One region of the Streptosporangium sp. NPDC001559 genome, then DNA from elsewhere that is predicted to be linked to it. Evidence: riboswitches for the same ligand, from Rfam matches in the RefSeq annotation. Region 1 holds a riboswitch; the other holds the start of a gene.
The links. A riboswitch is a leader RNA that binds a small molecule or an ion and turns the genes downstream of it on or off. The one in region 1 is predicted to bind cyclic di-AMP.

Region 1 (5,909 bases):
GCGGGCCTCGGGGTGCCCCTCGGCCTGCTGGTCGGCCTGCTGCCCGGGTTCGCCATGGCGAGCCAGACGGGTCTGCGGTTGGGCAACTACCGGCAGGTCGGGTTCAACGGGGTCGCCTACCCGAAGCTTGGGATGGTCCTCAGTGCCCCGTGGCTCACCCTCGTCGCCGTCGGCGTCGGGTTGCCGCTGCTGGCGGCCCTGATCGCCCTGGCCTTCGCGAGGACCAAGGTCACGGCGACCCGGCGGCTGGGCTAGGTTTTCGGCGGCCCGTTCGGGACGGGCCGCCGAACGTCGTCAGTCGGTGGTGCCCGCGCAGACCACGTGGGCGCCGATCTCGATCATTCGCTGCTCGCTGCGCGCGTCGGCGACCCTGGCCATCAGGATCGGCGCCTCGCTGGCCGCCAGCTGCGGCAGCCGGGCGCGCACCCCGCGGTGGATGTCCCTGACCACGTCCTCGGCCGCCGACATGTGCACCTTGACGTGCAGCATGATCCCGGGGGCCCCAGAGGAGGTCTTGGCCTCGGAGATCCACACGTGGTGCACGAGCGGATAGTCGGCGAGCACGTAGGAGATCGCGAAGCGCAGCGCGGGCAGGATCGGGTGTGTGCAGCGCCCGTAGCCGGGATCGACCATCTGCATCGGCCCCGACAGGTGGGGACGCGGCGCGGGGATCCACGGCTGGGCGACGGGCGCGGGCGGCACGGGGGCCGGGCCGGTGCGCTGGCCCATCACGGGGGCCGCCATGGGAGCCCCGTTAGGGGTCCCGGTGGAGGCCACCGGAGTCGCCGGAGCCACGGGGACGACCGGAGGCACGGAGGCACGCGAGACCGTGGCCATCGCTCCGGTCGCGTAGGCCGTCGGGGCCGCGCTCGACAGCGCGGGCGTCGGGCCGGTGCGGGTGGAGAGCAGGTGGCGCTGGAGATCCTCGATCGGTACGGCCGCCGCCGCCGGGCCGGCGGCGTCGATCACGATCTCACGCACGCCGGTGGCACGTTGGATGTCGAGGATGGTGTCGGCGTCACACGCCGACAGGGCGTGGTTGCCGCGGTGGCGCGCGTAGGTGCTCTGCGAGGTGTAGCCGAGCAGGACCCGTTCGCCGGTCTGGGTCGTGCCGAGCACGACGGAGCGATCAGGGCGCACGGCCACGAGGAGCCCGTATTCGGCCAGCGCCGTCAGCAGCCGGTGTGGGCTGCCGTGTTGCGAGAGTACGTCGCCGAGAGCGGGGTTCCCGATGCTCATACACGGAACCTTAGGTAGAGAACCACGGCTTATCAGGGTAATCGCGAAGTTTTATCTAGATCAAGACCAAGATGAATTTTGTAGGCATAGAAGGTGTACGAAGTGGGTAACCGTCTCGGATCGCGGGACACTCGTGAACGCGTTCACAAGCCTCGATAGACTACGTGAGGTCCGTCCGCAGCCTCCACGTCTCCAAAGGATCCAGCCCGTGAACAAGCCCGTCGTACTGGTCGCAGAGGAACTCTCCGAGGCAGGTCTCGCCGTCCTGGGAGCCGACTTCGAGGTCCGCCACACCGACGGCGCCGACCGCGCCAAGTTCCTGCCCGCCCTCGCCGACGTGGACGCGCTCATCGTGCGCAGCGCCACCCAGGTGGACGCGGAGGCGATCGCCGCCGCGCCCAAGCTCCGCGTCGTCGCCCGCGCGGGCGTCGGACTCGACAACGTCGACGTTGAGGCCGCGACCAAGGCAGGCGTCATGGTCGTCAACGCGCCCACCTCCAACATCACCAGCGCCGCCGAGCACACCGTCGCGCTGATCCTCGCCTCGGCCCGCAACGTCGCCCAGGCCCACGCCGCGCTCAAGGGCGGCGAGTGGAAGCGCTCGAAGTACACCGGCGTCGAGCTGGACGAGAAGGTCGTCGGCATCCTCGGCCTCGGCAAGATCGGCCAGCTGGTCGCCCAGCGCCTGCAGCCGTTCGGCGTCGAGCTGATCGCCTACGACCCCTACCTGCAGCCCGCCCGCGCCGCGCAGATGGGCGTCAGGCTGGCCTCCCTCGAAGAGGTCCTGCGCGAGTCCGACTTCATCACCGTGCACCTGCCCAAGTCCAAGGAGACCATCGGGCTCATCGGTGACCGCGAGCTGCACCAGGTCAAGCCGTCGGTTCGCCTGATCAACGTCGCGCGCGGCGGCATCATCGACGAGGGCGCCCTCTACTCCGCGATCAAGGAAGGCCGCGTCGCGGGCGCGGGCATCGACGTGTTCCCCAAGGAGCCCGTCACCGACAGCCCGCTGTTCGAGCTGGACCAGGTCGTCGTCACCCCGCACCTGGGCGCCTCGACCCACGAGGCCCAGGAGAAGGCCGGCACCCAGGTCGCGCGCAGCGTGAAGCTGGCCCTGGCCGGCGAGTTCGTGCCGGACGCCGTCAACGTCCAGGGCGGCGCCGTCGCCGAGGACGTCAAGCCGGGCCTGCCCCTGGCGGAGAAGCTCGGCCGCGTCTTCACGGCTCTCGCCGGTGAGGTCGCCACCAGGCTCGACGTCGAGGTGCGCGGCGAGATCGCCTCCCAGGACGTCCGCGTTCTGGAGCTGGCCGCCCTCAAGGGCGTCTTCACCGACGTGATCGAGGACTCCGTCACCTACGTGAACGCCCCGCTCCTGGCCAAGGACCGCGGCGTCACCGTCGAGCTGGTGACCAGCGCGGAGAGCCCCGACTGGCGCAACGTGGTGACCGTCCGCGGCGTCCTGGCCGACGGCCGCGCCGTCTCGGTCTCCGGCACGCTCTCCGGCCCGCGGCAGGTCACGAAGATCGTCGAGGTCAACGGCTACCAGATGGAGATCGAGCCGACCGACCACCTGTCGTTCTTCACCTACGACGACCGCCCCGGCGTCGTCGGCGTCGTCGGCCGAATCCTCGGCGACCACGGCATCAACATCGCCTCCATGCAGGTCGCCAGGGACGCCAAGGGCGGCAAGGCCCTCATCGCGCTGACCGTCGACTCCGCCATCCCGGCCGAGGTGCTCGACCAGATCGGCGGCGAGATCGGCGCCGACAGCGGCCGCTCGGTCGACCTGGCCGACTGATCCCGGAGCACGGCTCCCACGGCCGCCGCCCCCGTTCGCGGGGCGGCGGCCGTCTGTTTTTCCGACTGAGCGTCGTCTCAATATATGAGAAGGCTGCACGAAGGGTGAGACAGATTTCAGGAGGCCGGTTATTATGGCTGGTAATGCGCCAGGTTCTCGTACTTATTACCTGCCGCGGCGAGGCCTGACACAGGGGCGGGCCGGCAACTCGCCGCGGTGTGATGGCGTTCGTCGGCCCCGGCTTCCCGCCGATCCGTGATCCGGATCCGCGATCCGATGAGGACCCGTGACCAGGGTCCAGGCTCCCCTTCCTCCTTCAGTCAGCTCCGTGCGAACGAGACGAGAAGCGTCATGTACGACATGTATCCCTGGAACCGTCCCGAGGACAACGAGAACGAGGCCGCCCAGGCCCTGCAGACCGCGCTGGACCGCCGCGACAACGGCGGAGTGCCCCCGCACTCCTCCTGAGCCGAGTCCTCCCGAGGCCCTCCGAGTCCACGGACGGTGCGGCGCCCGGGACCGGGAGAGGCGCGGGTCAGCGGGCGACGGCCGTACCGGCCTGGGTCGACTGCCTGATCGCCGTGTCCAGCTCCGCCTGCTCGTCGGCGAGCTCGACCCCCTTGGGGTCCGGCCGTACGGCTCCTGCGAAGCTGGCGCGGCGCCAGGCCCGCAGCTTCTCCACCTTGACCACGTCGCCGCTGCGCGGGGCGTGGACCATGTAACCGGGCTTGGTGATCATGCCGACGTGACCGAGGTTGTGGAAGAAGACCAGGTCGCCGGGCTTGAGGTTCTTCCAGGAGATCTTCCTGGCGAACGCGGAGTACTGCTGGGTCGTCGTGCGGGGCAGCCGGATGCCCGCGGCGCCGTACGCGCGGAGCATCAGGCCCGAGCAGTCGAAGCCGCCCCTGCCCGTGCCGCCCCAGACGTACGGCGTGCCGCGCTTGGACATCGCCCAGTTCAGCGCCTTCTTCCAGGCCGGGACCTTCCGCCCGGTCCCGGAGAAGCCGGCCGGGGCGGGTTCGACGGTGGGGGCGGTGAGCGGGGTCCGGGAGTTCTCCGCGGTGGGGGCCGGGTGCGCGAGGGCGAACCCGGCGGCGGCGAGCGCGAGGAGAGGAGTGGGGGAGGAGGTGGTGAGGGAGGAGTCCGCCAGTGCGACGGCGGGCGTCGCGAGGATGGTCGAGCCGGTGACGATCAGGGTCAGGACACGGGGGTAGGTCTTGCCGTTCAGGACCGTTCCTTCCATAGGGCCGGCCGGGTGAGCTGTCGGGCTCGGGCGTGGAGGTCGCCCTACGGCGCGTGGTGGCGCCGACTCGCCCCGAGGGGCCTCGTGGAAAACGCCGGGAACGTGCTCCGCCAGACGGAGTGCGGCTCGGACGCCTCGTGGACCCCGGAAGTGGTTCCCCGGCTCCGCGCGGACCGAAAGAGGGGGATGGCCTGCGCGAATTAGGCGACGATGCGAATGGCCAGGACCTTAACGAAACGGTCAAAAGATCGCAAACAGGACAAACTTTTCGGGGCTTTCCCGAGAGGGAAGTGTCCGAGGGGTGAGATCGATGGTTCGATTGTCGAGACAGAGCAGATAGGGTGCCCGGTATGGATTCGCGCAATGTTCGTCTGGCCGTCATCCCTGGAGACGGGATCGGGGTCGAGGTCGTCACCGAGGGCCTGAAGGTCCTCGAAGCCGTCGGAACGAAGGTGGAGACCACCACCTACGACCTGGGTGCCGGCCGGTACCACAGAACCGGTGAGATCCTGCCCGAGGCGGTCCTCGACGAACTGCGCGGTTACGACGCGATCCTGCTCGGCGCGGTCGGCGACCCCAGTGTGCCGCCGGGCATCCTGGAGCGCGACCTGCTGCTCAAGCTCCGCTTCGAGCTCGACCACTACGTCAACCTGCGTCCGGTCAAGCTCTTCCCCGGCGTCGCGACCCCGCTGGGCGGCTCCCGCCCCGAGGACATCGACATGGTCGTCATCCGCGAGGGCACCGAGGGCCTCTACGCGGGCGCCGGTGGTGTGCTGCGCCGTGGCACGCCGTACGAGATCGCCACGCAGGAGTCGCTGAACACCGCCTACGGTGTCGAGCGCGTCGTCCGCTACGCCTTCGAGAAGGCGCTCAGCAGGCCGCGCAAGAAGCTGTCGCTGATCCACAAGACCAACGTCCTCACCTTCGCCGGCGACCTGTGGTCCCGCACCGTCGACCGGGTCAGCCTTGAGTACCCCGACGTCGCCACCGACTACTACCACGTCGACGCGGCCTCGATGTTCTTCGTCACCCAGCCGGAGCGGTTCGACGTGATCGTCACCGACAACCTCTTCGGCGACATCATCACCGACCTCGGCGCCGCCGTCGCCGGTGGCATCGGCCTCGCGGCCAGCGGGAACGTCAACCCCGACCGCACCGCGCCCAGCATGTTCGAGCCGGTCCACGGCAGCGCCCCCGACATCGCGGGCCAGGGCAAGGCCGACCCGACCGCCACGATCCTGTCGGTCGCCATGCTCCTGGACCACCTCGGCCTGACCGAGGAGGCGGCCAAGGTCGAGCAGGCCGTGGCCGAGGACCTGGTCGAGCGCCAGACCGGGTGGGCGAGCCGTACCACCCACGAGATCGGCGACGACATCACCGCCCGAGTAGCCGGCTGACAAGCCGCCCGCACGACCCCAGACGCGCCCGGTGGCTCAGCAGAGCCACCGGGCGCGTCTTTTTTTGTTCGTCTCACCGAGCAGGCTGCCGGATTTTGGCATATATGCAGTAGTTTTCCGGTGCCTGCTCCGTTCCAGAATGGACCGTAGGTGTACTCCGCCACGAAGAGAAGGACCGCCGCCATGACCACCGCTCAGAAGCTGACCTTCGACGTGCAGCTCTCCGACCACG
Region 2 (5,909 bases), on a different contig from region 1:
CCGTGCCTCGCGAAGAAATCGATCTCGAAGGTGAGACAGAAGACCCTGCGCAGTCCGAGGTCTCCGGCGACGCCGATGAGACGGGAGACGATCCGGTGGCCGATTCCCATACCCCGGCAGTCGGGGTCGACGGCGACCGTGCGAATCTCGGCCAGGTCCTCCCACAGGACGTGCAGTGCTCCGCAGCCAACGACCTTTCCCGCCACGTCGGCCACCCAGAACTCCTGGATGTCCTCATAAAGGGTGACGGTCGCCTTCTCCAGCAGGCGCGGCCCCGCTCCGGCGTAGGTGTCGACCAGGCGGCGGATGGCGCGGACGTCCGGCGTCCTGGCCCGGCGCACCGTGATCTCCGCCGACGATCCTCCCGGGACGTCGCCGGAGACCGCCACCGGCTCCCCTTCCGGGATCTCCGGGGAAACCTCGTCCCGGCCGGGTACGGCCCGCACCGGGGACTGCTGCGCAACCTGCTCCATGACTGATCAGAGTACGTCCTCGTCACCGCTTGTTTACGGCCTGCCCTTATCTCGTTCGCGGGGTCCACCGGATGACTCCCACCGTCCTCTTCGCGCCCCGGGAGGCCGCCCGGCGAGCTCGCCCCGACCGGCCCCACCCAAAGGCCCGGACCTGCGAGAATCTCCGCCCCGACGCCGGGAAAGGCGGACGCCCGGCACGACACATATGTCGATCATGAAATTGCGTGACCCGACCGTGACATTTCAGTTGCGAAAGCTCCACCGGCTTCACAGTTCTGGTTGAGCATGAACCGCCAATTGCACTAATGTCCGTCCTCGATGTCAGCACCCGTAAAGTGCTGCGCCGCCGAATCCCCGACTCGGGGAACCGGGGACCCACCCTCCAGCCGTCCCCCGGGGTGAATCCGATGTGCCACCGGCGCCTCGGTAGGGCTGCCTCGGCCCGAACCCGTCAGCTAACCCGGTAGGCGGCCGAGAGAGGAGCCTGTTGGTGAAGCGCACGCGCAACCGTGGGAGAGAGAGCGCGGGCGGGAACGCCCGCCATCGAGAACACCGGGTGCGCAGGCCGCGGTACAAGGTGGTGATCGCCGGGCTCGCCTTCGCCTCCCTGTTCCTCGGCGCCCCCTTCGCCGCGACCGCGGAGCCGAAGCCGAGTCTGCAGGAGCTCGCCAAGCAGGCGGAGAAGCTGCACACCGAGATCGAGACGCTCACCGAGCAGTACAACGGCGGGCGGGTCAAGCTCAAGCAGGCGCAGCGCGCCGCGGAGAGCGCGAAGAAGACCCTCGCCGTCAGTGAGTCACAGCTGGCCGAGCGACGCACGAAGGCCACCCTGCTCGCCCAGAGCACCTACATGGCGGGTGGGCTCGCCTCGGCGCTGGCCTTCACCCAGTCGTCCAACCCGGACACCTTCCTCGACCAGGCCACCACGAACTACGCGATCCAGCAGCAGCAGAGCGAGGAGGTCGCACAGGTCAGCAAGGCGATCGAGACCGCTAAGCGCGCGCAGGCAAGCGCCAAGGCCCGCACCGACGAGGTCAAGGACCTCCTGTCCGACCTCGGCGACCGGCGGACCAAGATCGAGCGGCTGGTGAAACGGGTCGAGAGCGACCTGTTCAGCGAGGTGCGTTCGCAGGCCGGGAGCAGCCGGGGCAGCCGGGTCAAGGTCAACGTGCCGATCATCGGCTCGGGCAAGGCCGCCGAGGCCGCCCGCTGGGCCCTCACCCAGCAGCTCAAGCCGTACGTGTGGGGGGCCGAGGGCCCCAACTCCTTCGACTGCTCCGGCCTGGTGATGTGGGCCTACCAGAAGGTCGGCATCAGCCTGCCGCACTACACGGGCGACCAGTGGACCGCGGGCACCCACATCTCCTCAAGGAGCGACCTGCGCCCGGGAGACCTCGTCTTCTTCTACAGCGACCTGCACCACGTCGGGATCTACATCGGCGCGGGCCTCATGGTCCACGCGCCGCAGACCGGCGACGTCATTCACATCGCCCCGATCGACAACCGTCCCTTCGCGGGCGGGGTGCGCATCGCCGACTGAGCCGGTTCGGCCGGCCGGACCAACCGGGCGGCCGGGCCGCCCCGAACCGCCGGCGGCGGTTCGGGGAAGGACTCACCCGGGTCGCGTACGGCCGCAGCGGCCCCTCAGGGGGCTCCTGCCGTACGCGGAGGTCCGGGACGGCATCGGGTAAGGGCTCGCCTCAGATGAGGCGTCTGCGGGCCGCCCAGGCGACGGCTTCGATGGCCGTCGCCACGCCGATGCGGTCGCAGATCCCGCGGAGTCTACGGCGGACCGTTCTTCCGCTGATGTCGAGGCGGCGTCCGACCCGGTCGACCGTGACGCCCTTGGCCAGCTCCGCCAGCAGCACGAGATCCTCATCTGTGAGGCCGACCTCGCCCATGCCCAGGAGGCTGTCGCCGCGACGGGAATCCACTTCGGGATATGCCATCTGGAGTCGCTCCCCCCGCACCTGCTAATCGAGGCGTGAGTTGTCTGGAATCAGTGTCGCCCGTCAGGAACGGTAAACGGCTTGTTCAAAGGTCGTCAAGTTCCACTCTTCATAGAGGTAGCACGCGCTGTTGACATAGTGGTCGCTACGTGAAGTACTCATGATATGTCGGCGCCTTTATGGTTAAGTCACGGACAAGTCAGGGTCCGTGGCCGGGGGCACCCGCCGCGCGCCACGTCCTCGCAGAACAAGGTTTCGCCGGAGCCCCGCCGACCACGGTCCCGGCGCTGGTCGGCCGTATGGTTATGACCTATATGTGAATTTCGCCGGAAAAAGTGGAGCCCTTCCGCGTGCTTCGCCGAGCGCCTCACTACCCCTTGACGTGGTGGTTGGAAACCCCCCGCAATGGGAGGATGCCATGCCCCAGATTTACGGCATTCGGCGCAAATCTGGCGTAACATGCCGTTTACCGTACGGTATCGAACACACTGGAAATAGAGTTTCCGTCCTCCGTTTGGCCCCAATCAAATCACCGGGCGCCGGACCCCCACACGAGACCGGGCCCGCCGCCCGGCCCGCCGTGAGGGGAGCCGGGCAACGGGCCCGGTGCAGGGAAGGAAGGGTCAGCCCGTGGGCTTGACCAGAGGGAACAGGATGGTCTCGCGGATGTTCTTACCGGTGAAGGCCATGATCAGGCGGTCCACGCCGACCCCCACGCCGCCGGTCGGCGGCATGGCGTACTCAAGGGCGGTGAGGAAGTCCTCATCGAGCTGCATGGCCTCCGGGTCGCCGCCCGCGGCGAGCAGGGACTGCTCGGTGAGACGGCGGCGCTGCTCGATCGGGTCGCTCAGCTCCGAGTAACCGGTGCCGAGCTCGGTGCCGAACCCGATCAGATCCCACTTCTCGGTCAGCAGCGGGTTGTCCCGGTGCGTCCTGGCCAGCGGGGAGGTCTCCAGCGGGTAGTCCATGACGAACGTGGGCCGGACGAGGGTGTGCTCGACGAGCTCCTCGAACAGCTCCTGCACGAGCTTGCCCTGACCCCACTTGGCGTCCCATTGGACGTCGCGCGCGTCGGCGAGCTTACGGACCTGGTCGAGCGGGGTCTCGGTCGTGACCTCCTCGCCGAGCGCCTCGGAGACCGAGCCGTAAACGGTGACCCTCGGCCACACCGGCAGCCCCAGATCGATCTCCTGGCCGTCGTGGACCACCACGGAGTGCCCGAGGGCGGCCACGACCGCCCGCTGGATCATCCGCTGGGTCAGGTCGGCTATCCCGTTGTAGTCGAGATAGGTGCCGTAGGCCTCCATCATCGTGAACTCGGGGTTGTGGGTGGCGTCCGCGCCCTCGTTGCGGAAGTTGCGGTTGATCTCGAAGACCTTCTCGATGCCGCCCACCACGAGCCGCTTGAGGTAGAGCTCGATCGCGATGCGAAGGTAGAGCTCCATGTCGTAGGCGTTGATGTGGGTCCTGAACGGCCTGGCCGCCGCCCCGCCGTGGATCGGCTGGAGCATCGGCGTCTCGACCTCCAGGAACCCCTCCTCGTGCCAGAAGTCACGGATGGACCGCACGACCGCGCTGCGGGTGTAGGCCATCTTGCGCGCCTCGTCGTTGACGATGAGGTCCACGTAGCGCTGGCGGACCCGCGCCTCGGGGTCGGTGAGCCCGGCGTGCTTGTCCGGCAGCGGACGCAGGCACTTGGAGGTGATCGTCCAGCTGTCGGCCAGGATCGAAAGCTCGCCCCTGCGGGAGGTGATGACCTCGCCCACGACGCCGATCTGGTCGCCGAGGTCGACGTCGCGCTTCCACGCCGCCAGGGACCCCTCGCCGACCCGGTCCAGGGAGATCATCACCTGGAGGTCGGCCGAGCCGTCGCGGATCGTGGCGAAGCAGAGCTTGCCGCCCGTGCGCGACAGCATGACCCGACCGGTGACGCCCACCCTGTCGCCGGTCGCGGTGTCGGCGTCGAGGCCGGCGTATTTCTCGCGGACATCGCCGTTGGTCGCGGTGCGCGGGAAGTTCACCGGGTACGGCTCGACGCCCTCCGAACGGAGACGGTCGAGCTTCTCCCGGCGCACGCGCATCTGCTCCGGCAGATCGTCGGCTGGGGTGGTCACTTCATCGGTCACAGGACAAGGTTACCGATGTCCGCCAGAGGGTGTTTCCCGCTTTTTCTCCGCAGGGAGGACCGGGCCTCAGGTGGTGTTGCGGTGGTAGATGAGCCGCAGGCCGATCAGCGTGAGCCACGGCTCGTGCACGTCGACCGAGCGCGCCTCGCTCACCACCAGGGGCGCCGCGCTGCCGGTGGCGACGACGGTGACCTCGTCGGGGTCGTCGGCCAGTTCGGCCGCCATCCGCTCGACGATGCCGTCCACCTGCCCGGCGAAGCCGTAGATGATGCCCGCCTGCAGCGCCTCGACCGTGTTCTTGGCGATCACCGAGCGGGGCCGGATCAGCTCGACCTTGTGCAACTGCGCCCCGGCCGCGGCCAGCGCGTCCACCGAGATCTCGATGCCGGGGGCCGTGACCGCCCCGACGTACTCGCCCTTGGCCGAGACCGCGTCGAAGGAGGTGGCGGTGCCGAAGTCGACGATGACGCACGGCCCGCCGTACAGCTGGATGGCGGCCAGGGCGTTGACGATCCGGTCGCTGCCGACCTCCTTCGGGTTGTCCATCCTGACCGGGACCCCGGTGCGGATGCCCGGCTCGACGATCACGGCGGTGACGTCGCCGTAGTAGCGGCGGCACATCTCCCGCATCTCGTTGAGCACGGACGGCACGGTCGAGCAGAGCACGATGCCGTCGACGTCGGTGCCCTTGAGCAGCGGCGACTGCCCGAGCAACCCCTGCAGCACGACCGCGATCTCATCGGCGGTGCGCCGGGCGTCGGTGGCGATCCGCCAGTGCTCGATGACCTCCTCGCCCTCGAAAAGGCCGAGGACGGTATGGGTGTTACCGACATCGATGGCGAGCAGCATCAGTTCCCCCGAAGGTCCAAGGCGATGTCAAGGGCCGGCGCCGAGTGGGTGAGCGCGCCAACGGCAAGATAGTCAACCCCTGTTTCGGCTACGTCACGAGCCGATTCCAAGGTCAACCCGCCGCTGGCCTCAAGCCGTGCCCTGCCCGCGACCAGCCGTACGGCCCGCGACAGCTCCTCGACGGTGAAGTTGTCCAGCAGGACCTCCTCCGCCCCTTCGGTGAGGACCGGCTCGATCTGGTCGATCCTGTCCACCTCGACCTCGATCGGCAACTCCGGGTAGGCGTCCTTGACCGCGCGGAAGGCCTCGGCCACCCCGCCCGCGGCCACCACGTGGTTGTCCTTGATCAACGCGGCGTCCGAAAGGGACATGCGGTGGTTGACGCCGCCGCCGCAGCGCACCGCGTACTTCTCCAGCGCCCGCATCCCGGGAAGCGTCTTGCGGCTGTCCCTGATCCGCGCGCCCGTGCCCTCGACGGCCCGCACCCACCGGCTGGTCAGGGTGGCCACTCC

Region 2: it holds a riboswitch for cyclic di-AMP, as region 1 does, so the genes downstream of both, ACFYY8_RS28590 (NlpC/P60 family protein) here and ACFYY8_RS27745 (C40 family peptidase) in region 1, are expected to answer to the same signal.

What each region holds. Positions count from the first base shown of each region.
Region 1 is NZ_JBIAVG010000013.1:155,877-161,785, reverse strand. It holds gene ACFYY8_RS27760 (FtsX-like permease family protein) at 1-255, shown strand, start outside; gene ACFYY8_RS27755 (hypothetical protein) at 295-1,239, opposite strand; gene serA (phosphoglycerate dehydrogenase) at 1,448-3,037, shown strand; gene ACFYY8_RS27745 (C40 family peptidase) at 3,573-4,280, opposite strand; cyclic di-AMP (ydaO/yuaA leader) riboswitch at 4,268-4,482, opposite strand; gene ACFYY8_RS27740 (3-isopropylmalate dehydrogenase) at 4,631-5,677, shown strand; gene ACFYY8_RS27735 (branched-chain amino acid aminotransferase) at 5,861-5,909, shown strand, end outside.
Region 2 is NZ_JBIAVG010000014.1:82,604-88,512, forward strand. It holds gene ACFYY8_RS28585 (amino-acid N-acetyltransferase) at 1-473, opposite strand, end outside; cyclic di-AMP (ydaO/yuaA leader) riboswitch at 808-958, shown strand; gene ACFYY8_RS28590 (NlpC/P60 family protein) at 964-2,013, shown strand; gene ACFYY8_RS28595 (LuxR family transcriptional regulator) at 2,174-2,422, opposite strand; gene lysX (bifunctional lysylphosphatidylglycerol synthetase/lysine--tRNA ligase LysX) at 3,046-4,503, opposite strand; gene ACFYY8_RS28605 (type III pantothenate kinase) at 4,615-5,397, opposite strand; gene ACFYY8_RS28610 (L-aspartate oxidase) at 5,397-5,909, opposite strand, start outside.